DNA from 3 places in the Nocardioides aestuarii genome. Region 1 is predicted to be linked to each of the others. Evidence: predicted binding sites of a transcription regulator. Region 1 holds the regulator's gene; each other region holds the start of a gene.
What was found. The regulator LexA, encoded in region 1, represses DNA repair genes until DNA is damaged. The targets are predictions, from matches to a motif close to TCGAACANNTGTTCGA.
Positions count from the first base shown of each region.

Region 2: the regulator LexA is predicted to act here: its motif matches at 2,118-2,133, upstream of ABD091_RS01680 (DUF6504 family protein).
Region 3: the regulator LexA is predicted to act here: its motif matches at 4,765-4,780, upstream of ABD091_RS08145 (HNH endonuclease signature motif containing protein).

Region 1 is NZ_BAAAJT010000002.1:2,624,932-2,634,581, forward strand. Features, by position in the region: gene ABD091_RS13315 (ATP-dependent DNA helicase) at 1-1,438, shown strand, start outside; gene ABD091_RS13320 (MXAN_6640 family putative metalloprotease) at 1,459-3,069, opposite strand; gene ABD091_RS13325 (MXAN_6640 family putative metalloprotease) at 3,150-4,619, opposite strand; gene ABD091_RS13330 (alkaline phosphatase family protein) at 4,644-5,897, opposite strand; gene ABD091_RS13335 (alkaline phosphatase D family protein) at 5,894-7,561, opposite strand; gene lexA (transcriptional repressor LexA) at 7,624-8,355, opposite strand; gene ABD091_RS13345 (GNAT family N-acetyltransferase) at 8,415-9,206, opposite strand; gene ABD091_RS13350 (SDR family NAD(P)-dependent oxidoreductase) at 9,241-9,650, shown strand, end outside.
Region 2 is NZ_BAAAJT010000002.1:323,934-333,583, reverse strand. Features, by position in the region: gene ABD091_RS01700 (phytoene desaturase family protein) at 1-384, opposite strand, end outside; gene ABD091_RS01695 (DUF4126 domain-containing protein) at 415-996, opposite strand; gene ABD091_RS01690 (YbaK/EbsC family protein) at 996-1,493, opposite strand; gene ABD091_RS01685 (hypothetical protein) at 1,544-2,047, shown strand; gene ABD091_RS01680 (DUF6504 family protein) at 2,223-2,606, shown strand; gene ABD091_RS01675 (SAV_6107 family HEPN domain-containing protein) at 2,621-3,067, shown strand; gene ABD091_RS01670 (DNA polymerase III subunit alpha) at 3,060-6,833, shown strand; gene ABD091_RS01665 (methyltransferase) at 6,856-7,584, shown strand; gene dinB (DNA polymerase IV) at 7,609-8,835, shown strand; gene ABD091_RS01655 (DUF3040 domain-containing protein) at 8,928-9,389, shown strand.
Region 3 is NZ_BAAAJT010000002.1:1,589,140-1,598,789, forward strand. Features, by position in the region: gene ABD091_RS08100 (SDR family oxidoreductase) at 1-19, opposite strand, end outside; gene ABD091_RS08105 (helix-turn-helix transcriptional regulator) at 106-957, shown strand; gene ABD091_RS08110 (serine hydrolase domain-containing protein) at 967-1,983, shown strand; gene ABD091_RS08115 (SigE family RNA polymerase sigma factor) at 1,973-2,449, opposite strand; gene ABD091_RS08120 (hypothetical protein) at 2,446-2,811, opposite strand; gene ABD091_RS08125 (ArsR/SmtB family transcription factor) at 3,020-3,346, shown strand; gene ABD091_RS08130 (SRPBCC family protein) at 3,343-3,819, shown strand; gene ABD091_RS08135 (MmcQ/YjbR family DNA-binding protein) at 3,816-4,175, opposite strand; gene ABD091_RS08140 (hypothetical protein) at 4,406-4,672, shown strand; gene ABD091_RS08145 (HNH endonuclease signature motif containing protein) at 4,794-6,005, shown strand; gene zwf (glucose-6-phosphate dehydrogenase) at 6,037-7,485, shown strand; gene ABD091_RS08155 (MarR family winged helix-turn-helix transcriptional regulator) at 7,490-7,909, opposite strand; gene ABD091_RS08160 (MMPL family transporter) at 8,006-9,650, shown strand, end outside.

The DNA.
Region 1 (9,650 bases):
CCTCGGCGCGAGCAAGTGCCCGTTCGGCCAGGAGTGCTTCGTCGAGGTCGCCCGCGAGCAGGCCCACAAGTCCAAGATCGTGGTCACCAACCACTCCCTGCTCGCGATCGACGCGATCGAGGGGGTCCCGATGATCCCTGACTACGACGCGGTCGTGATCGACGAGGCCCACGAGCTCGTCGCGCGGGTGACCCAGGCGGCCACCGACGAGCTGTCCGTCGCCGACGTCGACCGCGCGGCCCGCCGCTCCCAGCGCCACGTCGAGGGGACGGAGGCCGACGACCTCGCCGACGCCGGCGACGCGCTCCAGGTCGCGATGCTCGAGGCCGACCAGGGCAGGTTCGACCTCGTGCCCGAGGCGCTCTCCGACGCCCTGGTGCTGGTCCGTGACGCCGCGCGCGCCTGCCTGTCGGCCTATCCCAAGGAGAAGGAGTCCGGCGAGGGGGATGCCGGGCGCCAGCAGGCGAAGGGCTCTGTGCAGGACGTGTTCACGACCGCCGAGCGGATGGCGGCGAACAGCCAGCACGACGTGCTGTGGCTCTCCGACGGCCCGGGCGGCCAGCCCTCGACCCAGCGTCGGCTCCACGTCGCGCCGCTCCAGGTGTGGGGGACGATGCGCGACAAGCTGCTCACGGAGAAGACGGTCGTCTTCACCAGCGCGACGCTGCGGCTCGGTGGTGACTTCGGTCCCGTGGCGACGACGTTCGGGCTCAAGCCGGCCGAGGAAGTCGGACCAGGCGCCGAGGACGGCCACGACGACGGCACGGTCCCGTGGCGCGGCCTCGACGTCGGCTCACCCTTCGACTACGGCAAGCAGGGCATCCTCTACCTCGCCCGCCACCTGCCCCCGCCAGGCCGCGACGGGCTGGGGGAGAAGCAGCTCGACGAGATCGTCGAGCTGGTCGACGCGGCCGAGGGCCGGACGCTCGGGCTGTTCTCGAGCCGCCGCGCGGCGGAGGCCGCGGCCGAGGTCGTGCGCCAGCGGCTGCCCCACCTGACGACCCTCGCCCAGGGCGAGGCCCAGCTCCCCGAGCTCGCGAAGCAGTTCGTGGGCGACCCCCACACCTGCCTCTTCGGCACCCTCAGCCTCTGGCAGGGCCTCGACGTCCCGGGTGACACCTGCCAGCTCGTGATCATCGACCGGATCCCCTTCCCGCGCCCCGACGACCCGCTGATGTCGGCGCGCGCCAAGGCCGCCGACCAGGCCGGCCGCAACGGCTTCATGGAGGTCTCGGCCACCCACGCGGCCCTGCTGCTCGCCCAGGGCGCGGGCCGGCTGATCCGGACCACGACCGACAAGGGCGTCGTCGCGGTCCTCGACCCGCGGCTCTCGACGGCGCGCTACGGCGGCTTCCTCAAGGCGAGCCTGCCGCCGATGTGGACCACGACCGACCCCGCCGTCGTCCGCCAGGCCCTGAAGCGCCTCGCCGGTTCCTGACGAGGCGCTCCGGGCCGTGGTCAGCGGCGGAAGGCCGTCGTCCGGATGCCGAAGACCTTCCCGTCGTCGAGGGGCTGGCCGAGGCAGGCGAACGGGCTGTCGATCGACACCCAGCAGTTGCTGCGACGACTCGCGTTGGCGATCACCAGCTCGACGTACTTCACCTTCCGCGCGCTGAACGCACCAGCGGTGGTCGACCATCCCCGCTTGCGGAACTTCAGGGTCGTGGACGCGGTCTTCCCGCTCTTGAGGTGGGTCACGACCCGGCTGACGGGCGCGGTCGCCTTGGGCGGCATGTCGACCTGCACCTTCAGCCGCCAGTCGGCGCTCCCCAGCTTGCGGGAGGGCTTGATGCGGAGCGCGAGGTTCGTGAGGTGGTTCACCGGGATCTCACCAGCTGCGACTCTGACGCGGGGCGACAGCGTCGCCGAGTCCGCCGGGGCGGCGGGCCGGTACGCCGCGGCCTTGCCCTCCGCGAGGGCCTTGGCGGGTTGCCGCATGGCCTCGGCGAACTGCCCGTAGGTCTTGGTGAAGCTGGTCCCGCGGGCGGCGAGGACGTTCTGGAGGGCCTGCGTGGAGAAGTCGTCCGGGTCGCCGGCCCGACCGCTCAGTCGCTTCCAGAGATCGAGGACCAGGGTCGGCATGCCACCGGTCTCGCCGCGCCACCGCTCGGTCAGGTACTGGAAGAAGACCCAGTTGCCGTAGTGGGCGGAGTCGCCGTAGTAGTCGAGCGGGTAGTAGGGACGCCCGACCTGTCCCGCCTGGATGTACTGGCGGTTGTCGTCGACGGAGTCGAACAGCTGCTCCTCGGCCCAGGTCGCGGTGGCCTCCATGACCCAGCCGTCCTCGAAGGTGTCGTAGGCGAACTGGACGGCGTGGAAGTACTCGTGGGCGAGGGTGACCTGGAGGTTCTCCAACGGCGTGTTCGCGGGGAACTCGGCGAAGTCGTCGTCGATGACGCAGTAGGCCCATCGGTTGTAGGTGTCGCCACCCTGGTCGGTGGTGCAGTAGCCGTAGAGGCCCTGGTCGCCGAGGTTGGCGAGGTAGATGTCGACCTTGCCGGAGGAACCGCCCAGCGAGCCGTCGGGGTCGGGTCGGCGGTAGCCGGCCGCGGTGTAGGTGCTGTTGACCCCCTCGGCGAGGGCGAGCGCCTGCTCGACCGAGTCGGGGACCCCGTTGGCGGGCGAGGTGTCCGTCATGTTCGGCGCGTCGGACGTCGTCGGGACGTAGTGGATGCAGACGACGTCGCCGCAGCGGGGCGTCGCCTCGGTCGTGGTGTAGCCGTTCCCGTCGGGGTCGGCCCCGCCGTCGGTGGGGCGGGCCAGCAGCCGGTCGGCAGCCTCCCGGTCGCTGGCCGACAGGTCGTCGTAGGCGCGGACGAGGTTGCGGAGCGCCAGCGTGGCGTCGGCACCCTTCTCTGCCTGCCGACGCGCGGCAGCGGATGACTTCTCGGTGAGGAGCCGCTGGGCCCGGTCGAGGGCGGCTGTGGCCCGGTCGCCGGCGGTGACGGCCGTGGGTCCGGGCAGCTCGGGGCCGGTGAGGTCACGCGGCGCCGCGGAGGCGCTGGTCACCCCCAGCAGCGGGACGGTGAGGAGTGCGGCCAGCAGGGCGGCCGCGAGACGTGCGCGCATGGGTGGGTTCCCCCGAGTCGGGCGACAGAGACGAGGAAATCTAACCCGGCTGCTCCGGGGGCGCACCGGTTCTCGGTCGGTCAGTCGTGGACGAGACGGCCGCGGACGAGAAAGGGCCGGTTGTCGAGCGCGCTGCTGGTGTTGGCCATCACGACCTCGACGTACTTCACGGAGCGGTTGAAGGGGATCCGCGCCTTCGGTCGCGTCACGCGCGGCCGGACGATCGTCGAGCTGACGGCGCCGTTGCGCCGATGGATCAGAACCCGCGCCATCGGCTTCGCGTCACGCGGCTGTTCGAGCCGCAGCCGCAGCGTGAAGTGGTGGCTGCGCAGCGACCGGTCGGGACGGATCCGGACGGTCTGGCTGGCGAGGTGGTCGACGCGGCGCGTCCAGCGGGGCGTCGTACGCCGCTCGCGGGAGAGGGTGCGGGAGCGGACCGGCCGTGCGGGCCGGTAGTCCGCCGCGTCGCCCTCGGAGAACCGCTGCTCGGGATAGCGCAGTGCACCGACGAACCGGCCGTAGACCGAACGGAAGCCGCGGCCGCGGTCGGCCAGCACGTGCCGGATGCCGGCGACGGAGGACGCGTCCGGGTCACCGGGGCGGGCGCCGAGGCGCTCCCACAGGTCGAGGACGATCGTCGGCATCGTGCCGGTGGTGCCCGACCACCGCTCGGAGAGGAACTGGAAGAAGGCCCAGTTGCCGTATTGCGCACTCTGCCCGAAGTGGTCGAGCGGGAGCTCGGGCCGACCGACCTGCCCGGAGCGGAGGTATTGCCGGTTGTCGTCGACGTCGTCGAAGACCTGCTCCTCGGCCCAGGTCGCGGTCGCCTCCATCACCCACAGGTCCTCCCAGTAGTCGTAGCCGAACTGGACGGCGTGGAAGTACTCGTGGGCGAGGGTGACCTGCAGGTTCTCCAGCGGGGAGTGCTGCGGGAACTGCCGCGCGGCCATGTCGTTGTCGACGACGCAGTAGGCCCACCGCGTGCGGACGCTGAAACCGCCCGGCTGGTCGGAGGTGCAGTAGCCGTAGAGCCGCTTGCTGCCGACGTCGGCGAGGTAGAGGTCGACCTTGTCCTGCTCGCCGCCCAGGGCGCCGTCTCCCGCCGGCCGGTCGTAGCCGGCTGCGGTGTAGGTGTCGTTGACCTGCTCGGCGAGGTCGAGCGCCTGCTGGGCGTACGCCGGGGACGCGGCGTCGCTGGTCGTGGCGACGTAGTGGACGCAGACGGTGGCGCCGCACAGCGGCGTCTCCTCGTCGACGGTGTAGCCGTCGTCCTCTGGGTCGTTCGCCTTGTCGGTGGGCCGGGCGAGCAGGCGGTCGGCCGCCCGCTGCTCGGCCGGGCTGAGGCGGGGGTAGGCGCGCCCCAGCTCGAGCAGCGCGGTGGTGGCGTCGGGCGCGGGCGTGGTCCCGCTCGCGGCCGGAGACGTCAGCGCGGCCTCGGCCTGCACCAGCGCGGGGTCGCGCGGCGCGCCGCCCGGAGCGGCGCTCGCCGGTCCGGCGGTGGGCAGGGCGAGCGCGAGGGCGACCAGGAGGCTGACGGGTCCGAGACGCATGGGGCGCACGCTAACGCGCAGCCCCTACGGCAGCCGATTCGTCCCGTCGTACCCACCCCGGGGTCCGCCGACCCCGAAGAACGACGAGAGCGTCGGTGCGACGTCGACCGTCCGGGCCTGCAGCGACGACGAGTGGCGGCGCGGGACCCGCGGGTGACCGCCGGTCAGGAAGAACGGGATCGGGATCGTCGCGGGGTGGCCGTGGTTGCCCGGGATCGGGTTGGAGACCGGGTCCTCGCTGAACCGTCGGCCCTGCTCGCAGTAGAGCACCACGTCACCGGCTTCCGGTCCGAGCCGCAGGAACCGCTTGGTCCGCGGGTGGGCGTGGAGGACGCCGTCGACCGAGCGCGCGGCGTCCCGCATCCGTGCCACCGCCTCGTCCCGCTGCCGCGCCGGCCCGAGCCAGTAGAGCAGCTCGACGCCGCCGTTCTCGGCGATCGCGACCCTCCCCGCCAGCATCGGGTCGGCCTCGAGGGCCGCGCCGACGCTGACGGTGCCGTTCGGCGGCGACCAGTCCATCGAGTGGTCGGCGAGGACGACGACCAGGCTGTGCTCCCACGCGCCGGTCGACTTCAGCCGGTCGACGAGCCGCGAGACCTGGACGTCGGTGTCGGCGAGCGCCGCGTGGCGGGCGATCCGGGCGTCGAGCGCCCCGGTGAAGTCGCTGTGGCCGACCCGGTCGACGTCGCCGAGGTTGACGAAGACCAGGTTGGGGTCGTGCTCCTCGACCATCGAGAGCGTCGCGTCCATGGTCGCGACGTCGGGGGCGTGGCCGCTGACGGGGATGACCGGCGCCGGCTCCCAGCGGTAGGTCGCCCGCTCGCCGAAGATGCCGTAGAGGTATTCCTTGCTCAGCACCGTCCCGGTCGTGAAGCCAGCCCTGTCGAGCCGCTGGATGACGGTCTGCGCGTGGAGGTCGGAGGGCTGGTCGAGCGTGCGGGTCTCGCCGAGCGCGCGGTCGAAGATCACGTTGGCCGGCACACCGCTGCGGTCGGGCCGCACGCCGGTCATCATCATCACGTGGTTGGGGATCGTCTCCATCACCGGCATCGAGTGGGCCTGCGGGTGGTCGAGCCCGCCGGCCCGCAGCGCGGCCAGGGTGGGGGTGAGGGTCGGCGTGATCTCGTCGGGCTTGCAGCCGTCGACCACGACGACGTACGCGCGCTTGCGGCCCTGCGCCGCGGCGGCGACCCCGCCGGGGAGCAGGACGGTCGAGAAGACGGCACCGGCACCGCCGGCGAGGAAGGTACGGCGACCGACGTTCAGCGCGGCGTTCATCGCGCACCTCCCACCGGGGCGTCGGCCGGCTCGACCCGGCTCGTCCCTGACCTGGTCACCCACGAGGCGTCCCACCGGACGGTGGCGTCCCGGTCGGCCCGGTCGCTGATCACGAACCAGTCCATCTGCGCGCGCTCGGGGGTGAGGTCGAGGACGGAGTAGCCGTGGTCGTCGAAGTTGAGGTAGCGGATGTGTCGGTTGTTGGCCTTGATCCCCTCCTCGACCGCGGTGCTGGTGACGCCGGTCGGGTCGCCGGTGATGTCCTTGAGGTTGTTGGAGGTGACCGAGCTGCACACGAACTCGACGCCGGCGGTCACGCGGGCGGGGTTCTCGTAGAGGTAGTCCGAGGCGTCCTTCGGCAGCTCGCAGGCCCACCCGGAGTGGATGTCGCCGGTCACGAACACGACGTCCTCCACGGAGTGGTTGAGGAGATGGCGCAGGACCCGGTTGCGGTCGGCGGTGTAGCCGTCCCACTGGTCGGCGTTGTAGGCGACCCCGTCCTCGGGAAGGAGCCCGGTCACGTCGTTGACCGCCCCGGTGAGCTCGTCGGGGAGCGTCCCGAAGTCCACCGGCGCGATCATGACCGGGTTGCCGACCAGGTTCCACTGCGGCCCGCGCCGCATCAACGAGTCGCGCAGCCAGTCGAGCTGCTTCGCGCCGGTGATGGAGCGCTCGGGGTCGCTGACCCCGGTCTGGTCGGCCTGCTCGTCGCGGTAGGTCCGCAGGTCGAGCATCGAGATCTCGGCGAGCGCGCCGAAGCGCAGCCGCCGGAAGAGGCGGGTGCCGTCACGCAGGTCGGCGGTGCCGCTCATCCGCACGGGCATCCACTCGTCGTACGCACGGTGGGCGCGGGCGCGGCGCCGCCGGTAGTCGCCCTCGGTGTCGGGCTGGTGGTTCTCCGCTCCGGCCTTCCACTGGTCGTTGGTGACCTCGTGGTCGTCCCACGTCGCGATGAAGGGATAGCGCGCGTGCAGCTCCTGCAGGTCGGGATCGGCCTTGTACTGCGCGTGGCGCTGGCGGTAGTCGCCGAGGGCGACCATCTCCTTCGCCGGCTCGTGGGGCCGGATGTCCTCGTTGGACGGGCCGTAGCCGTACTCGCCCGGCCCGTACTCGTAGAGGTAGTCGCCGAGGTGGAGGACCGCGTGGAGGTCGTCGCGGGCCGCGAGGTGGCGGTAGGCCGAGAACCAGCCCGCCTGCAGGTTGGCGCAGGAGACGACCCCGAAGCGGAGGTTGTCGGGGGTGGCGCGCCGGGCGGGCGCCGTCCGGGTGCGGCCGGTGCGGCTGGTCGTGCCGCCGTAGGTGAAGCGGTAGTGGTACCAGGTCGCCGGGTCGAGGCCGTCGACGTCGACCTTGACCGTGTGGTCGCGACTGGCGCCGGTCGAGACGTGCCCGCGGCGTACGACGCGGGTGAAGCCGGCGTCCCGTGCGACCTCCCAGTGGACCCGCACCGTCGGACCCTGCCCCGAGCCGGGTGTCGAGGCGGGCGTGGGGGTGACCCGGGTCCACAGCAGGACCCGGTGGGGCAGGGGGTCGCCCGAGGCGACGCCGTGGGCGAAGACGCCGTCGTCGGCGGCGCGCGCGGAGCCCTGGCCGAGGACCGGCAGCGCGACAGCGCTGACCGCTCCGGTCGCCAGGACGGTACGGCGGGGGACGAGGTGGCTCACGGACAGGTCAACGACCCACCCGGCCCCGGGTTAGCGAACGCCGCGTGAACGGAACGCGACGGTCACATCCTCCGCAGGACCGCCGTGACCTTGCCGAGGATCGTGGCGTGGGTGCCGTCGATCGGCTCGTAGGCCGCGTTGTGGGGGAGCAGCCAGACCTGGCCGGTCTTCTTCTGGAACGTCTTGACCGTCGCCTCGCCGTCGATCATCGCCGCGACGATCTCGCCGTTCTCGGCCGTCGGCTGCTGGCGGATCACGACGTAGTCGCCGTCGCAGATCGCCGCGTCGACCATCGAGTCGCCGCGGACCTCGAGCAGGAAGAGCTGGCCGTCGCCGACGAGCTGGCGCGGCAGCGGGAAGACGTCCTCGACCCGCTCCTCGGCCAGGATCGGGCCGCCGGCCGCGATCCGGCCGACCACCGGGACGTACGACGCCGCGGGCCGCGCGTCACCGACGCCGGTCTCGTCGAGGTCGTGCTCCTCGGCGCCACCGATCGAGCGGCGCGCCGCCATGACCTCGGGCAGGAAGACCTCGAGCGCCCGCGGCCGCTTCGGGTCGCGCTTGAGGAAGCCCTTCTCCTCCAGAGTCTTGAGCTGGTGGGCGACGCTGCTGGAGCTGGTCAGCCCCACGGCCTCGCCGATCTCCCGCATGCTGGGCGGGTAGCCGCGCTTCTCCATCGCGTCCTTGATCGTCGCGAGCACCTTCTGCTGGCGCGCGGTCAGCCCGGTGGTGTCGGGCGGGCCGTCGGGCAGCTCGGTGACACCCTCACGACCGGAGCTCTTCTTCTGCGGCATGCGCTCAGGGTGCCACCACCACGCCCCCCGGATCAAACACCTGTTCGAACGGCGTGTCGCTACCCCTGGCCGGGGTCCGAGGGGAGCCAGACCCACTGCGGCACGAGGCAGACCGCCTCGAACCCGAGCCGTTCGTAGACCGGCCGTCCCAGGTCGGTCGCGTGGAGGATCGCCTGCCGCGCTCCCCGTTCGTGCCCGGCCTGCAGGAGCGCCCCCGTCACGGCGTACCCGATCCCGCGGCCGCGTGCCGACTCGACCGTGGCGATGTTGTAGAGCCCGATGGTGCCGTCGTCGATCCAGCCGCTGCCGACCGCCACCGGCTCGCCGCCCATCCGCGCCAGGATGTTGACCAGCTGGCCGGCGGGCACCCCGCCGAGGACCTGGGTCATCGGTCCGGCGAGGTCGGGCGGCATGTCGAAGCCCCTGAGCATGGTGCCGATCCAGGGATCGGGCTCGACGGCGACGTCGACCAGGGTGAGGTCGAGGGCCGCGGGGACGGCAGCCTCGACCGGACCGTCGAGCCGCCGGTGCATCCCGGGGGTGTCGCCGCGGCCCATCCCGGCGGCGGCGAGCGCCGCCTCGAGCTCGGGCGAGGTGTGGGACGGCGTGGTCCACCACAGCCACGGCAGTCCTCGCTCGACGTACGCCGCCACGAGGCCGGCCGTGCGGTCTCCGGCCGTCCCGGGGGAGAACGAGGCGCCGAGGACGGCGTTGAAGAGCGGGAAGGGGATGTCGGAGACTGCGGCGAGGACGTCGGTGTCCGGGAGCGGTGTCATCGGTGGGCACTGCTGGGCCGCGCGGAAGAACGAGAGGAGGTTCTCCTCGACCGGCGCCACGCGGGGGTCGCTCACCCTTGGACGCTAGTGCGTGGTTGACTCCGGCGCCATGGCCTCCTTGAGCGGTTCCGGTGCTGGGTCGAGCGTCGTCGTGACCGGGGGGGCGCGCGGCATCGGCCGGGCGATCGCGGAGCTGCTGGTGGCCCGTGGCCACCACGTCGTGCTGACCGACATCGACGGCGCGGCCGCGGCCGACACGGCCGCCGAGATCGGCGCCGACGAGGGGCTGACCCACGACGTCCGCAACCCCGCCGACCACCGTGCCGCCGCCGAGGCCGCCCTCCACCACGCACCGCTGACCGCCTGGTTCAACAACGCCGGCGTCGGCGACGACGGCCGGCTCGCGGAGATGCCGGACGACCAGGTCCGCCGGCTCGTCGAGGTCAACCTGCTCGGCGTGATGTGGGGGATGCGGGCCGCGCTCGACGCGTTCGGCCCCCGGGGCGGCGACATCGTCAA
Region 2 (9,650 bases), 2.3 Mb from region 1:
GTAGGACGCCACGTGGTCGGCCCAGGCCTGTCCGCGCCCCGGGCCGAGCTCGTCGAACGCCGCGACCTGGGCCGCGCGCGACCCGCCCGGCAGTCGGACCTCGCTGCCGTCGGCGAACCGGTGGCGGCGGATCACCTCGACCGGCTCGAGGTCGAGCTCCTTCTCGAGCGGCCGACCGGACTTGCGGAACAGGTCGCGCAGCACGGCGGGCAGCAGCGTCGAGTGGGCGCCTCGGTCCCACGCGAAGCCGTCGGCCTCCTCGAACGTCAGGGCCCCGCCGAGGGCGTCGCCGCGCTCGACGAGGGTGACGGCGTGGCCGAGCTTGGCGAGCCGGGCCGCCGCGGCCGCCCCGCCGAGCCCACCACCGACGACGACCACGCGCATGGCGCAGAACCTATCCGGTGGGCAACCGGGTCAGGCGGGTGCCGGCGTACGACGCCAGCGGCGCCAGCCGCGCCGGATCAGTCGCGCCACGAGGTAGAGCACGACCAGCCCGCCGGCGAGCAGCACCCCCGCGATGCCGGCGGCGGCGCGCGGGTGCTCGATCGCGAACCAGACGACCGCGAGCACGGCGACGTCCTCGGTCAGGCTCGCGAGGACGTTGGAGACGGGCTCGGGGGAGGAGTTGATGGCGAGCCGGCTGCCGGCCTTGACCGTGTGGGACAGCAGCGCCGTGCCGCCGCCGACGACGCCGAGCACGGCCTGCTCCAGGGAGGACGCGTCGCCCGCGAGCAGCACCCCGATCACGGCACCGGCCGTGGGGCGGATGGCGGTCGAGATCGCGTGCCACGTGGAGTCGATGTAGGGGATCTTGTCGGCGACGAACTCCATCGCGTAGAGGAAGCCCGCGACCGCCAGCACGTCCCAGCGGCCGAGGGCGTCCGGGACCTGTGACAGGTCACCGACACGGTCGGCGATGCCGAGCACCAGCACGACGAGGTAGGCGTTGACGCCGCTGGCCCAGCCGCTGGAGAAGGCGAGCGCGAGCGACTCCACTAGTCGACGTCGATCTCGGTCGCGCCGGTCATGGCCAGCAGCTCGTCGACGGACGTGGAGAAGACGGCGGCCGGGTGGCCGGCGGCGGCCCAGATGACGTCGTGGCGCCGCAGCCAGGTGTCGAGGTAGGTCGGCACCGGCGCCGGGTGGGCGATGGGGGAGACGCCTCCGATGACCTGACCGGTGTGGCGGCGTACGAACTCGGCGTCGGCCCGGCCGAGCCGGCCGACCCCGATCCGCTCGGCGGTCGCCGTGACGTCGACCCGGTGCGCCCCCGAGGTCAGGACGAGGACCGGGCTGGCGTGGGGGCTACCGTGGTCCCCCTGGTCCGACGTGAAGACCAGGCTGTTGGCGATCGCACCCACCTCGCAGCCCAGGGCCTCCGCGGCCAGGGCAGCGGTGTGGACCGACGCGGGCAGGACCACCACCTCCCCGGTGCCACCGAGGCGGGCGTGCTCCTCCCGGAAGCGGGTGATCCCGGCGTGCTCGCTCGTCATACTGGGCGAGCCTACGAGACTCGGCTCGAGAGACGGATGAGGAGCGAGGAGTGACGGGACGGCAACGACCGGCGGCGGTGAGCAACGCGTTGCGCGTGCAGTGGGCGCTGGTGGCGATCGGCACCATGAGCGCGGTGCTGGCGGTGGTGCTGCGCGACGACCTGCTGATCTCGTGGATCGAGTCCAACCCGGCCGCCCAGGCCTACTACGACCAGGGTGGGCTGGAGGCGCTCGAGCAGAGCTCCATCTCGATCCCTGCGTTCGTCCCCGTCGCCGTGGTCTCCTTCATCGTCTACGCGTGCCTGGCGTGGGTGATCGGGGCGATGTTCCGTGCCGGGCACCGCTGGGCCCGCTGGTCGCTGCTCGCCCTCGCCGTCGCGATGCTCTTCGCGGCCTACGTCGTCGCGCAGGCCTCGCCGCCCACGCCGTTCGTGGTGCTGGGCGCGGTCGCCGTGGTGCTCGACCTGGTGCTGGTGTGGCTGGTCCTCCAGCGCGACTGCGGCGAGTGGGTCCGTGCCGCGGAGCTCGCTGAGGAGCACCAGCAGCCCGCGTGAGCTCCCTGCGGGACGGGCTGCCGCCGATTCCTTGACGGCCTGTCGGGGGACGGGTGTACCTTGGGATTGTTCGAACACGCGTTCGAACGATCCCCGGCGGGGCGACCTCGACCCCCGCCCCGCCGGGTCCACGTGTCCGGGGTCGGCGGGGTCGACGAGGCGCGAGGAGGCTGGGATGAGGCTGTACGACGACCCCGTGGAGGTACGGCGCGGCTGGGTGGAGGGGCCTGGCCACCACGGCGAGGGGCCCGAGCAGTTCCTGTGGCGTGGCCGGCTGTGGAAGGTCCGGTCCGTGCTGGCCCACTGGGTCGAGACCGGTCCGTGGTGGCAGGCCGCCGGCGTGCGGGCCGTGATCGGTTCGGACGTGCCGGCCGGAGCGGTCGCGCAGGAGCCGCAGCCGACGGGCGGGCTCGCCACCGACCTCCTCGTCGAGCGCGAGCTCTGGCGGGTGGAAGCCGGACGGGGCCTCGCCGCCGGGGACGGTCCCGGCGCCGGGATCTTCGACCTGTCCTTCAGCTGGGGCGACGGCCGCTGGCAGCTCGTCGGCTGCGTCGACTGAGGGGAGTGGCCGCCATGACTGCTCACCACGCCGGTCCGACGCTGCTGCCCGCGACCACCCACTCCTATCTCGGGCGGGCCGCCGAGTCGCTCCAGGAGGCGATCACCGCCCCGGACGTGCCGACTCGCTACGCGTGCGCCCACGTGGCGGCGCTGCGGGCCGCCGCGGCGCTCCTCGCCGCCCGGGCCCGTCCGACCGCCGGGCGGCGACGGCCCCAGCGCAACGCCTGGGTGCTGCTGGCCGAGGTCGCGCCCGAGCTGGAGGAATGGGCGCGGTTCTTCGCCGCCGGTGCGGCGAAGCGCGCCGCCGCCGAGGCGGGGTCGACCCGCGCGGTGACCGAGCGCGAGGCCGACGACCTGGTGCGCGACGCCGACCGGTTCCTCGCGCTGGTCGAGCAGGCGCTGGGGCTGGTGCCCCACGCTGCGCTCGACCACCACCTCCCGGTCGCCAGCGGTGCCTGACCCCTTCGTCCACCTCCACGTCGCCTCCGGCTACTCCCTGCGCTACGGCGCCTCCCACCCGCATCTGCTGGTGGAGCGGGCGGTCGAGCAGGAGATGGACACCCTCGCCCTCACCGACCGCGACGGCACCTACGGCGCGGTCAAGTTCGCCCGCGCCTGCCACCAGGCGGGGGTTCGGCCGGTGCTGGGCGTGGACCTCGCCCTGGCGGAGCCACCCGGCGTCGCGAGGACCACCCCGCCGCGCACTCCCGTGCGCGGTGGGTCCCACCGCGACCTGCCCACGGCCCGGGGCGGTCACCCCCGGGTCCGGCTGCTGGCCCACGCGGGCGGCCCGGGTGGGGGATCGGCCGGCTGGGCCGCGATCTGCCGGCTGCTGTCCGCGACCCACCTCGCGGGTGAGCGTGGCCGGCCGCTCGCCACCCTCGACCTGCTGGCGCCCCACCTCGCCGGGGGTGACGTGGTGGTGCTGCTCGGCCCCGACTCGGCCGTCGGTGCTGCCCTCACCCGCCGTCGCGACGACCTCGCACTCGCCGCCCTCGCCCCGTGGCGCGAGCTCGTGCCGACCGACAACCTGCTGCTCGAGGTGGTCAGCCACCGGCTGCCCGGCAGCGGCGGTGACTGGGGCCCCGGCACCTCCGTCCACGCCGCCCGCACCCTGGGGCTGGCCGAACAGGCCGGGCTCGGAGCAGTCCTCACCAACGCCGTGCGCTACGCCGACCGGCGCGACGCGCCCACCGTCGACGTCCTCGACGCGGCCCGTCGGCTGGTCGCCCTCGACCGCCGCCACCTCGATCGCCGCAACGCCGAGGGCTTCCTCAAGTCCGGCAAGCAGATGGCGGACGTCGCCGAGGAGGTGTGCCGCCTCGCCGGGGTGGGGGAGTCCGACCGCGAGGCGCGCCGGCTGCTGGCCGCGACCCGCGCGGTCGCCGACCGGTGCGCGCTCGACCCGCGCGCCGACCTCGGTCTCGGCGTGGTCCACCTGCCCGAGCTCGAGGTCGCCTCCGGCGGCCGCGACGGGAGCGGGGAGGGAGTGGCCGACGCGCTGCTGCGCGAGCGGTGCGAGGCCGGCATCGGACGGCGCTACGGCGCGGCACCGCGCCAGCGGATCTGGAAGCGGCTCGACGACGAGCTCGAGACGATCCGGACCCTCGGCTACGCGTCCTACTTCCTCACGGTTGCCGACATCACCGACCTGGTCAGGACGCTCGGGGTGAGGTGCGCTGCCCGTGGATCCGGTGCCGGCAGCCTGGTGAACTACCTGGTCGGGATCTCCGGGATCGACCCGATCCGCCACGACCTCCTCATGGAGCGCTTCCTGTCGCCGTTGCGCCACTCGCTGCCCGACGTCGACCTCGACGTCGAGTCCGCGCGCCGGCTCGAGGTCTACGAGGCGATCCTCGACCGCTACGGCGGCGAGCGCTGCGTCTGCGTCTCCATGATGGACACCTACCGCGTCCGCCACGCGGTCCGTGACGTCGGTGGCGCGCTCGGGATGCCGCCCGGCGAGACCGATGCGATCGCCAAGGCGTTCCCCCACATCCGGGCCCGCGATGCCCGGCTGGCGCTGCGCGACCTCCCCGAGCTCGCAGCGAGCGGCCTCACCGATGCTCGCCTCGAGCTGTTCTTCGACCTCGTCGAGCGGCTCGACGGGCTGCCGCGCCACGTCGCGATGCACCCCTGCGGTGTGCTGCTCTCCGACGCGACGCTGCTCGACCGCACCCCGGTCGAGGCCTCGTTCGCAGGCTTCCCGATGAGCCAGTTCGACAAGGACGACGTGGAGGACCTCGGCCTCCTCAAGCTCGACGTGCTCGGGATCCGCATGCAGTCCGCGATGGCCCATGCGGTCGCCGAGATCGCCCGGGTCGACGGCGCGCAGGTCGACCTCGACGACGAGGCCCAGGTCCCCCACGACGACCCCGAGACCTACGCCTTGATCTCGAGTGCCCGCACCCTCGGCATCTTCCAGATCGAGTCGCCCGGCCAGCGCGAGCTGGTCGGCAAGTCCGGCCTCGACGGCTTCGGCGACATCATCACCGACATCTCCCTCTTCCGGCCCGGCCCGGTCAAGAGCGACATGATCACCCCCTACCTCGAGGTCAAGCAGGGGTGGAAGGACGTCGCCTACCTCCACCCCGACCTGGCGCCGATCCTGCGCGGCACCCACGGAGTGGTCGTCTTCCACGAGCAGGTGATCGAGATGATCGCCTGCTTCGCCGGGGTCACCTACGCCGAGGCCGACGAGAAGCGCCGGGCGCTCGGCGACGTCGAGGGGATGGCCGAGACCAAGGCCTGGTTCCTCCCTCGTGCGCTCGGACGGGGCTACCCGCTCCCCGTGGTCCAGCGGGTCTGGGAGGTCCTGGCCGCGTTCGCCAGCTTCGGCTTCTGCAAGGCCCACGCCGCGGCGTTCGCGCTGCCGACGTTCCAGTCGGCCTGGCTCAAGACCCACTGGCCGGCCCACTTCCTCGCCGGCGTCCTGACCCACGACCCCGGCATGTACCCCAAACGGCTGATCCTCGACGACGCGCGCCAGTGCGGCATCCAGGTGCTCGGCCTCGACGTCGACCGCAGCGGCCGCCACTACCTCGTCGAGCGGGTCGACAGCCCGCTCGGCTACGGCATCCGGCTCGCCCTCGACGAGGTCAAGGGCATGAGCGCGGCCGAGGCCGACCGGATCCTGGCCGCCCGCCCCTACGCCTCCCTCACCGACTTCTGGCACCGCGCACGGGTGTCGCAGCCGATCGTGGAGCGGCTCGTGCTCACCGGAGCCTTCGACCGGATCTACGGCATCGGCGACGCTCGGACCGGATCCCGTCCGGTCCCGACCACCCGGCGAGACCTGCTGCTCCAGGTGATGGAGCTCGACCGCCACGCCCGGTCCCTCGACCGGGCGACGCGGGGTCGAGGACTCGGCGGACGGCGCCGGTCCGCGACGCCGGCGCGACAGGAGCCGGTCGGCGACATGGCCGCCCGCAACAGCACCGACCCGCACGACCGCGACGCCGCGCGACCGACGGAGCGACACGCGCTGGCCGACGGCGGGGTGTGGGCGCGCGCCAGTGCCCAGTCGAGGGCGACCCCCGATCCCGACCCGGTGGCGTCGGTCCAGCTGGCGCTCGACCTCGGCGACGCGCCGGGGGAGGGCGAGGTCTCCGGCCTGCCCGAGATGGACGACGAGGAGCGGCTGCGCGCCGAGCTCGAGATCCTCGGGCTCGACGTCTCGACCCACGTGGTCGAGCGCTACGCGCCCTTCCTCGACGAGGTCGGAGTGACCCGCAGCCGCGACCTGCTCCGGCGGCGCAGCCGGGCCGAGCTGCTGGTGGCCGGGGTCAAGGTCGCGACCCAGACCCCGCCGGTCCGCTCGGGACGCCGGGTCGTCTTCCTCACCCTCGACGACGCCACCGGGCCGGTCGACGCCACCTTCTTCGAGGACGCCCAGGGCCCCTACGCCGCCACGGTGTTCGGCTCCTGGTTGCTGGTGGTCCGCGGTGAGCTGCGCCGTACCGGCCCGAGGGGGGTCTCCGTGCGCGCCACCGGAGCGTGGGACCTCCCCGCCCTCCACGACGTGTGGGAGCGCGAGGGCCTCGATGCCGTCCACGCCGCGATCTCGGCCGTGCCGGAGGGGTTCGCCCCGCCGGAGCGACAGCGTGTGCTGGTCCACTCCAGCGGCTTTCGGATGTCGCCCTACGCCGACGTGAGGCCCGCGGGCGTCCCCGCCAAGGACGTGTCGAGGACGCTGTGGCACCGCAGCCCCGGGAGCCCGGGATGAGCGACCCCCTAGGGTTGGGGACATGCCGAACGAGCGCCCCAGCGAGCGCCGCCAGTCCGCCCGTACCGCGGTCGTGTGGGGCGGGCTCCAGCCCGTGCTCGACCGTCCGGCCGGTCAGGACGTCCTCGACATCGGCGGCGGGACCGGCGGCTTCGCCGTCCGGGTGGCCGAGCTCGGCCACCGCGTGCGGGTCGTCGACCCCAGCCCGGACGCGCTCGCCGCGCTCGACCGGCGCGCCCGTGACCACGGCGTCGAGAATCGCGTCCGCGGCCAGCAGGGCGACCTCTCCACCCTGCTCGACGTCGTCGAGCCGGCCAGCGCCGACGTGGTGCTCTGCCACGGCGTGCTCGAGGTCGTCGACGACCCGGCCGCCGCGCTCGCCACGATCACCGAGGTGCTGCGCCCCGGCGGTGTGCTCAGCCTGCTGGTCGCCCAGCGCCACGCTGCTGTGGTCGCCCGCGCGATGGCGGGTCACTTCGAGCAGGCCCGCGCGCTGCTCGACACCACCGAGGCCGTGGGTCGGTCGGGCCGCCGGTTCACCCGCGACGAGCTCGAGTCGCTGCTCGCCTCGGCCGGACTCTCCGTCGACTCGGTCCACGCCGTCCGGGTCTTCAGCGACCTGGTCCCCGGGAGCTTGCTCGACCTCGAGCCCGGAGGGACGGCCGCGTTGCTCGAGCTGGAGCAGGCGGTCGCGGAGCGTCCCGAGTACGCGCCGCTCGCCGCGCAGCTCCACGTCCTCGCCCGGCGCTGAGCCGCGCCCCCTCGTGGGGCTGCCGTGACCGATCCCGCGGACCTGTCCTGGGACTGCCCCGTCCTCCACGTCGACATGGACGCGTTCTACGCCTCCGTGGCTGCCCGCGGTCGCCCTGACCTCGCCGGCCGTCCGGTCGTCGTGGGCGGCGGCAGCCGGGGCGTGGTGCTCTCGGCCAACTACCTCGCCCGCGAGCGCGGTGTCCGGTCGGCGATGCCGATGACCCGAGCCCGGCGCCTGTGCCCCCGGGCCGTCGTCCTCGCACCCGACTTCGACACCTTCTCCTCGGTCTCGTCCTCGGTGATCGAGACCTTCCGTCGCGTGACTCCGCTGGTGGAGGTGCTCTCCCTCGACGAGGCGTTCCTCGACGTCAGTGGCTCGACCCGACGGCTCGGGTCCCCCCGGGAGATCGCCGAACAGGTGCGCTCCTACGTCCACGACGAGCAGGGCATCACCTGCTCGGTGGGCGTCGCCGCCGCGCCGAGCGTCGCCAAGCTCGGGAGCCGCCTCGCGAAGCCGGACGGCGTGGTCGTGGTCCCGCCCGACCAGGTCGTCGCGGTGCTCCACCCGCTCGACGTCGGCGACCTCTACGGCGTGGGCGAGAAGACCCGGTCCCTGCTCCACCGGTTGGGGCTGGTGACCGTCGGCGACGTCGCCCGCACCCCGGTGCCCACGCTCCAGCGGGCGCTCGGCCACCACCTCGGAGCCCACCTCCACGAGCTGGCGTGGGGGGCGGACCGGAGGCCGGTCGTCGCCCGGCACGCACCGGCGTTCTTCGGTGGCGAGCCCGACCGCTCGATGGGCGCCCAGGAGACCTTCGGGTTCGACACCGACGACCGCGACGTGGTCGTCCGCGAGCTGCTGCGGCTGGCTGGGCGTGTGGGTCGCCGGATGCGGGTGGCCGGTGTCGCCGGACGCACGGTCGCGATCACGGTGCGCTTCGCGGACTTCACCACGATCACTCGGTCCCGCACCCTCCCCGAGGCCACCGACGTCACCAGCGAGATCCACCGTGCCGCGACCCGGCTCTACGACGCCCTCGGCCTCCAGCGTGCCCGGGTCCGGCTGGTCGGTGTGAGGGTCGAGGGTCTCGTGCCGTGCGTGCGGGTCCACCGGCAGCTGCTGCTCGGCGAACCGGAACGGGGCTGGCGCGAGGCCGACCGGGCGGTCGACCGGGCGATCCGCCGGTTCGGGAGCGACGCCGTGGCGCCGGCGAGCCTCCTCGGCGGTCGGGCCACGCGTAGTGCGTAGGTAGGAAATCTGGGGGAAGGGATACCGCCCCAACCAGAGGCTGCCTATGCTGGGAGGCACCCCCTTGCTGGACCCGACGCCTGGAGGAACCCGTGCCTCTCTCCGAAGAGGAGCTGCGACTGCTCGAGCAGATGGAGCGCGCTCTCGTCGAGGAGGACCCGAAGTTCGCCTCCACCCTGCGCGGCACCTCGCTGCGCAGCGTCGCCCGGCGCCGCGCCATCCTCGCCGGGGTCGTCTTCATCGGTGGCATCGCGCTGCTGATGGTGGGCGTGACCGTCCACTGGGCGTGGGGCATCGCCGGCTTCCTGGTCATGCTCGGTGCCGCCACCCTCGGCCTGGCCGCGATCCGCGGTCAGCGGCCCTCGGCGGCCCAGCCGCAGCAGGCCCCCGAGGCCCCGACCGCCGACGGCCTCACCCTCATCCAGGGCGGCCGCAAGCAGCGTCGCCCCAAGGCTCCCAAGGCCCCCAAGCAGTCCCGCTCCCGCTCCCACGGCTCCTTCATGGAGCGGATGGAGCAGCGCTGGCGCCGTCGCCGCGAGTCCGGCGGATTCTGAGCGCAGCCGCGTCAGCGGATGCGCTGATGGTGGTCGAGCGAGGCGCGCGACCGAGGCACGAGGTCGCGACCGCCGTGTCGAGACATGGCAGCCGCGTCAGCGGATGCGCTGATGGTGGTCGAGCGAGGCGCGCGATCGAGGCACGAGGTCGCGACCGCCGTGTCGAGACCTGGCAGCCGCGTCAGCGGATGCGCTGATGGTGGTCGAACGGGGCGCACGGTCGAGGCACGAGGTCGCGACCGCCGTGTCGAGACCTGGTGC
Region 3 (9,650 bases), 1.0 Mb from region 1:
GGTCATGTGTCCGGGGCATGCCATCGAGGCTGCCTCGGCTCTCGAACTCCAACCACGGCCTGACGATCCGTGGCTCCCCCGTCCGAGGCCGGGCACGATGGCGCCATGACCGCTCCGAGGATCGACCGCGCCGGGCTGGCCGACTTCCTGCGCACGCGTCGGTCGGCGCTGCAGCCCGAGGACGTCGGCCTGCCGCGCGGCCAGCGGCGGCGTACGACGGGGCTGCGGCGCGAGGAGGTCGCGGCGCTGTGCCACATGTCGACCGACTACTACTCCCGCCTCGAGCGCGAGAAGGGGCCCCACCCCTCCGAGCAGATGGTCGCCTCGATCGCCCAGGGCCTCCACCTCACCGTCGCCGAGCGCGACCACGTCTTCCGGCTCGCCGGCCTCGCACCACCCGCCCGCGGCCCGGGCAGCGACCACGTCGGACCGGGCATGCTGCGGATCTTCGACCGCCTCGGCGACACCCCCGCCGAGATCGTCACCGAGCTCGGCGAGACGCTGCGCCAGACACCGCTCGGCGCCGCGCTCGTCGGCGACAACACGGCGTACGACGGGGCGATGCGGAGCATCGGCTACCGCTGGTTCGCCCAGCCCGGGGCTCGCGACCTCCACCCGGCCGAGGACCACGAGTTCTACTCCCGGATGTATGCCTCCGGCCTGCGCGGAGTGGCCACGCAGCGCGGTCCGGGCTCGCGGGCGGCGGCGTACGCCGACCTGCTGCTCGAGGAGAGCGAGGAGTTCCGGGAGGTGTGGGAGCGCCACGAGGTCGGCATCCAGCCGCGCGAGCTCAAGCGCTACGTCCACCCCGAGGTGGGGCTGCTCGAGCTCCACTGCCAGGTGCTGCACGACCCCGAGCAGTCGCACGCGCTGCTCGTCTACACCGCCGTGCCCGGCAGCGAGAGCCACGAGAAGCTGGCGTTAATCAGGGTGCTCGCCGGGGTCTCCGGCTCCTAGCATCGAGGGATGGAGGTCCCGGAGGGTGCGCTCGACGACGCGGTGACGAGGAGCTCGTTCACCGGGGTCGCGACCGTGCACGTCGCGGGGCAGCGCACCTTCGAGCGCGTCGAGGGGTGGCGGCACCGCGGCTACGGCGTCCCGATGACCGTCGACACCCGGATCGCCGTCGCCAGCGGCGGCAAGGGGTTCACGGCGCTGGCGGTCATGCGCCTCGTCGAGGACGGCACGCTCGCGCTCGACCAGCCGGTCCGCACGCTGCTCGGCGACGACCTGCCGCTGATCGACGACCACGTCACCGTCGAGCAGCTCCTCGACCACACCTCGGGGATCGGCGACTACCTCGACGAGGAGGGCGACTGGGAGCCCGCCGCCCACGTCCTGCCGATGCCGGTCCACACGCTCACCTCGACCGAGGCCTTCCTGCCCGCCCTCGAGGGCTATCCGCAGAAGTTCGAGCCCGGGGCGCGGTTCTCCTACTGCAACGGCAGCTTCATGGTCCTGGCGCTGCTGCTCGAGCGGGCGACCGGCGAGGTCTACCACGACGTCGTACGCCGCCTCGTGCTGTCGCCCGCGGGGATGGACCGCACCGACTTCCTGCCGCTCAACGCCCTGCCCGGCGACGCCGCGACGGCCTACGTCCACGACGAGGGCGACCTCACCAACACCCTCCACCTGCCGATCCTCGGCAACGGCGACGGCGGCGTCTTCACGACCGCCGACGACGTGGACCTGTTCTGGCGCGCCGTCCTCGACGGGCGGATCGTCTCCCCTGCGAGCGTCGACCTGATGACCACGCCGCGCCACGACGTACCCCAGGAGCGGAAGCGCTACGGCCTCGGCTTCTGGCTCCACGCGACCGGCCACGCGGTGATCCTCGAGGGCTACGACGCCGGCGCCTCCTTCCGGTCGACCCACCTGGTCGACAGCGCGACGACCGTGACCGTGCTGGGCAACAGCAGCGAGGGGGCGTGGCCGGTGGTCGGCGTGCTCGACGACCTCATCGACGCCGAGCTCAGTCGCTGACGTCGCTGAGCGACCGGCTCCCGCGGAGCGCGGCGACGGCGCGGTGGCTGTGGGTCTTCACCGCGCCCTCGGAGATGCCGAGCTCCTCGGCGGTCCTCGCGACGGACAGGTCGAGCCAGTGGCGCAGCACGATCACCTTGCGCTGCATGGGCGGAAGCGCCTGCAGCGCGGCGAACAGCCCACCGTCCCCGGGCTCCGGGTCGCTGGTCGCCGCCTCCGGCAGGGCGTCGGTGCTGGTCTCGCGGCGCCACGGCCGGCGGGACTCGTCGACGTTGGCGCGCACCATCGTCGTACGGACGTAGGCCTCGGGGTTGCGGGCGCGCGACCACGCGACGTACAGCTTCACGAGCGCGGTCTGGAGCAGGTCCTCCGCCCGGTGGCGGTCTCCGGTGAGCGCCAGGGCGATCCGCAACAGGTGGGAGCGGCGGGCCGTGACGAAGTCGGTGAACTCGGCGTCGCGGCTCACCGGCCGCAGCCGACTCTCGCCTCTCCCCACTGCTCCAGTGTGCTCCCGTCGCCCCGTTCGAGGCGCTCGACCAGCCCGCCGCCGGAGGTGCGCAACACCCGGACCGTGGTGCCGCCACACGCGAACTCGACCGCGGCCCAGCCGTCGCCACGCACCTCGTCGACGCGCTCGGCATCGCCGCGCCGTCCGCACGTCGTCCGGACCTCGAGCACGTCGGACAGGGTCAACCGCACGTGGGGCCCTTCCACCTCCGGCGCCGCGGACTGAGGGGCGTTCGGCGCGGATGCAACCGCCGGGTCGCCCGCCTCCCGACGGTCGTCCGCGGGGAGCATGCCGGTCGCGCCCACTGCGAGGGTCGCCACGACCAGTCCTCCGGCGGCGTACGGCGCGACGACCGGCAGTGAGGAGCTCCTCGAGCCCGTCCGGCCCGGCGTCGACGTGGGGCACGGCCCGCTCGAGGTCGTCCTGCAAGGTGTCCATGCCATGAAGACGGAGTGGATGGGTCGGGCGGTTGACATGGGCTTGGTGCGTACCTTGACGGGTACGTAACTAACTAGTTACCTAAACTCCATGGACGCAGCACTGCACGCCCTCGCCGACGAGGGCCGCCGCACCTTGTTGGAGGCCCTCGCCTCCGGTCCGGCCACCGCCGGCGAGCTCGCCGCGCTGCTGCCGATCGCCCGACCGGGCGTCTCCCGCCACCTGCGGGTGCTGCGAGAGGCGGGCCTGGTCGAGGTCCGGCAGGACGCGCAACGGCGCATCTACGACCTGCGTCCCGAACCGCTCGGCGAGGTCGAGGCCTGGCTCGCCCACCACCAGGGGGTCTGGCGGCAGCGCCTCGACGCCCTCCACACCGAGGTCGCCCGCGGCAAGCGGGCCCGAAGGAGCGACACATGAACCGCACCAAGGTCCCGGGCGACGCACGTGGCGCCGTACGCCTCGAGGAGCACTACGACACCGACCCCGCCGACCTGTGGGAGGCGATCACCGACCCCGCACGTCTGGGCCGCTGGCTCGGCGAGGTGTCCGGCGACCTCACGGTCGGCGGCGCGTTCACCGCCCGCTTCTACGCCTCGGAGTGGAGCGGCACCGGCCGGGTCGAGGCGTGCGACGCACCCCGCCGCCTCCTGGTCTCGACGGTCGACGACGAGACGTCCGACGAGGGCGAGATCGAGGTGACCCTCACCGCCGACGGCGACCGCACGCTGCTCGTGCTCGAGGAGCGCGGCCTGCCGCTCGACCTGCTCGCGGCGTACGGCGCCGGCAACGAGCTGCACCTCCAGGACCTCGGCGACCACGTGGCCGGCGGGCCGCGGCGGCCGGCCGACGGCCGGTGGGCGGAGCTGCTGACGGACTGGCAGTCGGCCTAGCCCGGCCCGTCCGGGTGGGCACTGTCGTAGGCGCGCCAGACCTTCTGCGGCACCACCATCCGCCACGCATCGACGACCAGCTCGCGCGCCTCGCCCGGGTCGAGCGCCGCCAAGCGGGCGTGGACCCAGTTGAAGCGCAGGTCGGACTCCCCCGGCATCTCGAACGTCTCCGGCGCCCCGCCGACCAGTGCCTCGCGCTCCTCCCTGGGGAACGCGAACCCCATCACCGTCTCCTCGAGGTCGAAGGCGACGTAGACGATCTGGCCCACCCGGAACTTCAGGCGCCCGCGCACGAAGACCTCGTAGGAGCGCTCCAGCTCGCTCCCGAGGGCCCGGACGTCGTCGACGGTCGCCATGTGGGGAGTGGACCACCCTCCGGTGACGAAGTCATCGGGATTCGCCTGCGGCGACGGCGGTCGCTGCCTAGCCTGTGGCGGTGCCGATCGAGAGCAGCCGCCGTGGTGCCGAGCTGACCTGTCCGCTGTGCGGGGGGTCGGTCGCCGCTGGTTCGTCCGGCTGTCGGCCCTGCCCCCTCCCGATGGCCGACGTCGTCCGCCACTCCTCAGGCACACGACGGAGCCGTTCCGTGGCCCGCGCGGTGGGCGTCCGACTTGCGGGACTCATCTTCTACGGCGCCGCCGTGGCGTGGGCCTGGTGGCAACTGCCTCAGACGCTTCCGTTCGTGGTGCCCGCGGCCGTGCTGGGCGGAGGCGTGCTCCACGTCGGGAAGGGGCGACCGTGGTGGGGCCTCTTGATCTTCGGACTCGTCGTGGTCGTGGTGCCGGTGCTGCTGTGGCCGGCTCTGGGAACCGGCACCTTCAGCGACTTGACGGACAGCTTCTCGAGGGACTGACCGCGGCACTCTTGCCGCTTCTGACCACTCGGCGCATCGACCACCGAAACCGTTGCTGAGCTGCGCAAACACCACTGAATCATCACTGGTTTTCGAACATGTGTTCGACTAACCTGAGGGCATGTCAGCACTCCTGGACCTCCACCCCGACCCGGGCCACCCCGGCGTCGTGGTCACGGCCGTCCACGAGATGCTCGACTCCGTCGGACCGGTCGACCTCGATCCCGGCGAGTACGCCGGCGTCCTCACTGACGTCGACCGGGCCGTGCGCCGCCTGGAATCACTCAAGCTCCGCCTCGTCGCCGCTGCCGCCAAGGCCGACGTCCCGACACAGTCCGGCGCCCGCTCCACCGGCGACTGGCTCTCCCAGCAGACCAGGTCCGGGTCCGCACCGGCCTCCCGCGACTCCCGCCTCGCCGACGACCTCGACGGCCCGCTGACCGACACCGCCGACGCCCTCAGCACCGGCGACATCTCCGCCGCCCACGCCGCAGCGATCGCGACCGCGATGCGCCGCCTGCCCTCGCGGCTGGACGACGACCAGCGCTCCACCGTCGAGGCCTCGCTGGTGCGCAAAGCCCGCACGCTCACCCCCGACCAGCTCCGCAAGGTCGCCCGCCGCGCCATCGAGGCCGTCGAACCCGACCGGGACACGGTCGACGCGGAGGAGAACACCCAGGTCCAGGACGAGGAAGAAGCAGCCTGGGCCAAGACCAGGCTCACCCTCCACGACAACGGTGACGGCACCACCACCGGCCACTTCACCGTCCCGACCCTCGCCGCGATGGTCCTCAAGAAGGTCCTCGACGCGATGACCGCACCCCGCCGGACCCGCGCGGCCGCTGAGAACGGCCAGCGGACCGACTGGGCCCAGGCTCGCGGCCAGGCCTTCGCCCAGGTCCTCGAGCACCTCCCCACCGACCACCTCCACGGCAAGGTCGCCGCCACCATCGTCATCACCCTCGACCTCGACACCCTCCGCGACCAGCTCAAGGCCGCCGGCCTCGACACCGGCGACCTCGTCTCCGCCGCCCACGCCCGCCGCCTCGCCTGCAACGCCGGCCTCGTCCCCGCCGTCCTCGACGGTCACAGCCAGCCGCTCGACCTCGGCCGCGAGAAACGACTCTTCAGCCAAGCCCAACGAGTCGCCGGCGCCACCACACACTCCACCTGCGCCGCCGACGGCTGCGACATCCCCTACGCCTGGTGCGAGCTCCACCACCGCAGACCCTGGGCCAACGGCGGACACACCGACCTCGCCGACATGATCCCCCTCTGCGGCCACCACCACCGACGCCTCCACGCCCGCGGATCCGTTCCGCTCCGCACGTGAAGCCCAGCGCGTGACGCCCTACTGTGGAGGCGTGTCCTCCGAGCGACCCACGACCGTTGTCCTGTTCGGCGCCACCGGTGACCTCAGCCGGCGCAAGCTGCTGCCCGGACTCCTCCACCTCTTCAAGACCGGACTCCTGCGCGAGCTCCGCGTCGTCGGCACGTCCCTGGACGAGCACACGACCGACAGCTTCCGCGACCTCGCCAAGGACGCCGTCCACGAGTTCGGCGACGACGACAGCGACACCGAGGCCTGGCCGGAGTTCGCCAAGCTCCTCTACTGGGCGCCCGGCGACGAGGGGCCGGAGGGCCTGCGCAAGGCCGTCGAGGAGGCCGAGTCGACCTTCGACGACGCCAGCAACACCTGCCGCCTCCACTACCTCAGCGTGCCGCCGAAGGCCGCGCTCCCCGTCGTCCACCAGCTCCGCGACGCCGACCTCGTCGAGCGCAGCCGGATCATCATGGAGAAGCCCTTCGGCACCGACCTCGCCTCGGCGATCGACCTCAACGCCCAGCTCCACGAGGTCTTCGAGGAGGAGCAGATCTTCCGGATCGACCACTTCCTCGGCAAGGAGGCGGCCCAGAACATCCTCGCCTTCCGCTTCGCGAACGGGCTCTTCGAGCCGATCTGGCACCGCCACCACATCGACCACGTCCAGATCGACGTCCCCGAGGAGCTCGGCCTCGCCCAGCGCGCGTCCTTCTACGAGGCGACCGGCGCCTACCGCGACATGGTCGTCACCCACCTCTTCCAGGTCCTGGCCTTCGCGGCGATGGAGCCCCCGACCAACCTCGACCCGGCAGCGATCTCGGAGGAGAAGAACAAGGTCTTCCGCTCGATGCTGCCGATCGAGCCCCACGACGTCGTCCGCGGGCAGTACGTCGGCTACCGCGACCTCGACGGGGTCGACCCGGCGTCCGACACCGAGACCTTCGTGGCCCTCAAGTGCTACATCGACAACTGGCGCTGGGCCGGCGTCCCCTTCTACCTGCGCACAGGCAAGCGGATGGCCGAAGGGGCCCGCATCATCTCCATCGCCTTCAAGGAGCCGCCTCGCTCGATGTTCCCCGAGCGCTCCGGCGTCGGCGACCACGGCCCCGACCACCTCACCTTCGACCTCGCCGACCAGTCGCGGATGTCGCTGTCCTTCTACGGCAAGCGCCCCGGGCCGGGCATGCACCTCGACAAGCTGTCGATGCAGTTCGCCATGCACGACACCGGCTGGGCCGGCTCGGTGCTCGAGGCCTACGAGCGGCTGATCCACGACGCCGCCCGCGGCGACCGCACCCTCTTCACCAGCGCCGAGGGCATCGAGCGACTGTGGGAGATCTCGACACCGATCCTCGAGAACCCGCCGGTCGTGCGCCCCTACAGCCCCGGGTCCTGGGGACCCAACCAGATCCACCAGCTCGTCGCGCCCTTCACCTGGCGCCTGCCCTTCGAGCGCAGCTGGCGCGACCCCAACGCGACCGGAGCCTGAGACCTCAGAGGATCCGGCGGATCGCCTCGATCGCGCCCGTCAGGTAGCGGTCGACGACGTCGCGCTCGTCGGGCGCGAGGGAGCGGTCGAGCTCGTCGAGGGCGAGGAACATCGGCATCAGGTGGCCGATGACCTCGGCGCGGCCGGAGTCGGTGAGGACGACCTGCGTACGCCGTCCGTCGGCCGCGTGGGGCTGCCGCTCGACGTGACCGCGGGCGACCAGGCGGTCGACGATGCCGGTCGCCGCGGCCGAGGTGACCCCGAGGTGACGGGCCAGGTCGCCGGGACCCACGGACTCGCGCGTCAGCATCTCGAGCGCGGTGAGCTCGGAGTGGCTGAGGTCAGCGCGCCGCGCGAGGGCCGGGTTGGCCCGCTGGGACAGGTCCAGCAGCCGGCGCAGCAGCACCAGTGTGGAGGTCCCCATCTGGGTCTCGACGTCCTCGGGCTGGATTTAACTCACCAACTTAGTTAAATTGCTGACTCAGTTCCTGAACTACCACTGTACCGCCAGGAGTCCCCCATGTCGTTCCGTCCACTGACCGCGGTGGTCGTCGTCCTCCTCGCCCTGCTCTCCTCGGGCGCCCTCATCGGCGCCGTGGGCGAGGCCGAGCGCTCCCCGAGCGTGAGCGACAACCTGCCCGACGGCTACGACTCGACGACCGTCGCCGACCTGAGCCAGGAGCTCCCGAGCGGCGAGGGGTCGGTCGCGATCGCCCTGTTCACCGCCGACGAGGGCGAGCTCGACCAGGCGTTCCTCGGCCAGCTCGGGAGCGAGTACGACGCGATCCAGCCGAGCGAGGACGGGACCGCCGTCATCGCGGTGATCCCGGTGGAGGCGACCGGAGCGACGGAGATCGCGGACGAGGTGGCCGACCTCCGCACGGAGATCGGCGACCTCGCGCCCGACGGGGTCACCGCCCAGCTGACCGGTCCGGCCGCGATCCAGGCCGACCTCGCGGGCGTCTTCGACGGGGCCGACCTCACGCTGCTGCTCGCCACCGCGACGGTGGTCGCCGTCCTGCTGATCGCGACCTACCGCAGCCCGTTCCTCTGGCTGGTGCCGCTCATCGTGGTCGCGGTCGCCGACCGGCTCGCGGCGGTCGTGGCGACCCACGGCCTCGCGTTCGCGGGGGTCACGTGGGACGAGTCGACGGTCGGGATCCTCAGCGTCCTCGTCTTCGGCGCCGGCACCGACTACGCGCTGCTGCTGATCAGCCGCTACCGCGACGAGCTGCGTCGCCACGAGAACCGGTACGTCGCGATGCGCGCCGCCGTCCGCGGCACCCTCGAGCCCGTGCTCGCCAGCTCGACGACCGTCGTGCTCGGACTGCTGACGCTGCTGCTGTCGGTCATCCCGACGACCCGCGGCCTCGGCCTCGCCTGCGCCATCGGTGTCGTCATCGCCGCGACGTTCGCGCTGGCCGTCCTGCCGTGCGCGCTCGTGCTGTTCGGCCGGTGGGTGTTCTGGCCGCTGGTGCCGCGGGTCGGACAGGACGCGCTGGTCGACTCCAGGACCTCGCTGTGGCGCCGGCTCGGCGAGCGGGTCGCCGCCCGCCCAGCGATCTTCGCCAGCGCCGCCGTGCTCGTCGTGGCGTCCCTCGCGCTCGGACTGACGCAGGTGAAGCAGGGGCTGTCGGAGAGCGAGCAGTTCCTCGACACGCCCGAGTCGATCACCGCCGCCGACCGGCTCGCCGAGTCCTACCCGGCCGGTGCCGTCGACCCGACGATCGTCCTCACCCGTGCCGACCCGGCCGAGGTCACCTCCGCCGCGGAGGGCGTCGAGGGGGTCGCGTCGGTGCGGCCCGGGCAGGAGGGGGACGGGCTGGCCCGCCTCGACGTCGTCCTCGACGCCCGCGCCGGCTCGGAGCAGGCCGAGGAGACGGTCGTCGACCTGCGCTCCGCGCTGGCGGCGTACGACGGCACGTATGTCGGCGGCTCCGAGGCGGAGGCGCTGGACGCCGATGACGCGGCGCAGCGCGACCGCTTCCTGCTCATCCCGCTGATCCTCGGCCTGGTGCTGCTCGGGCTCGGTCTGCTGCTGCGCAGCATCGCGGCGCCGCTGCTGCTCGTGGCGACCGTGGTCGGGACCTACTTCGGCGCGCTGGGCGCGTCGTGGTGGGTCTACACCGGGGTGTTCGGCTTCGAGGCGATGGACGTGGGGGTGC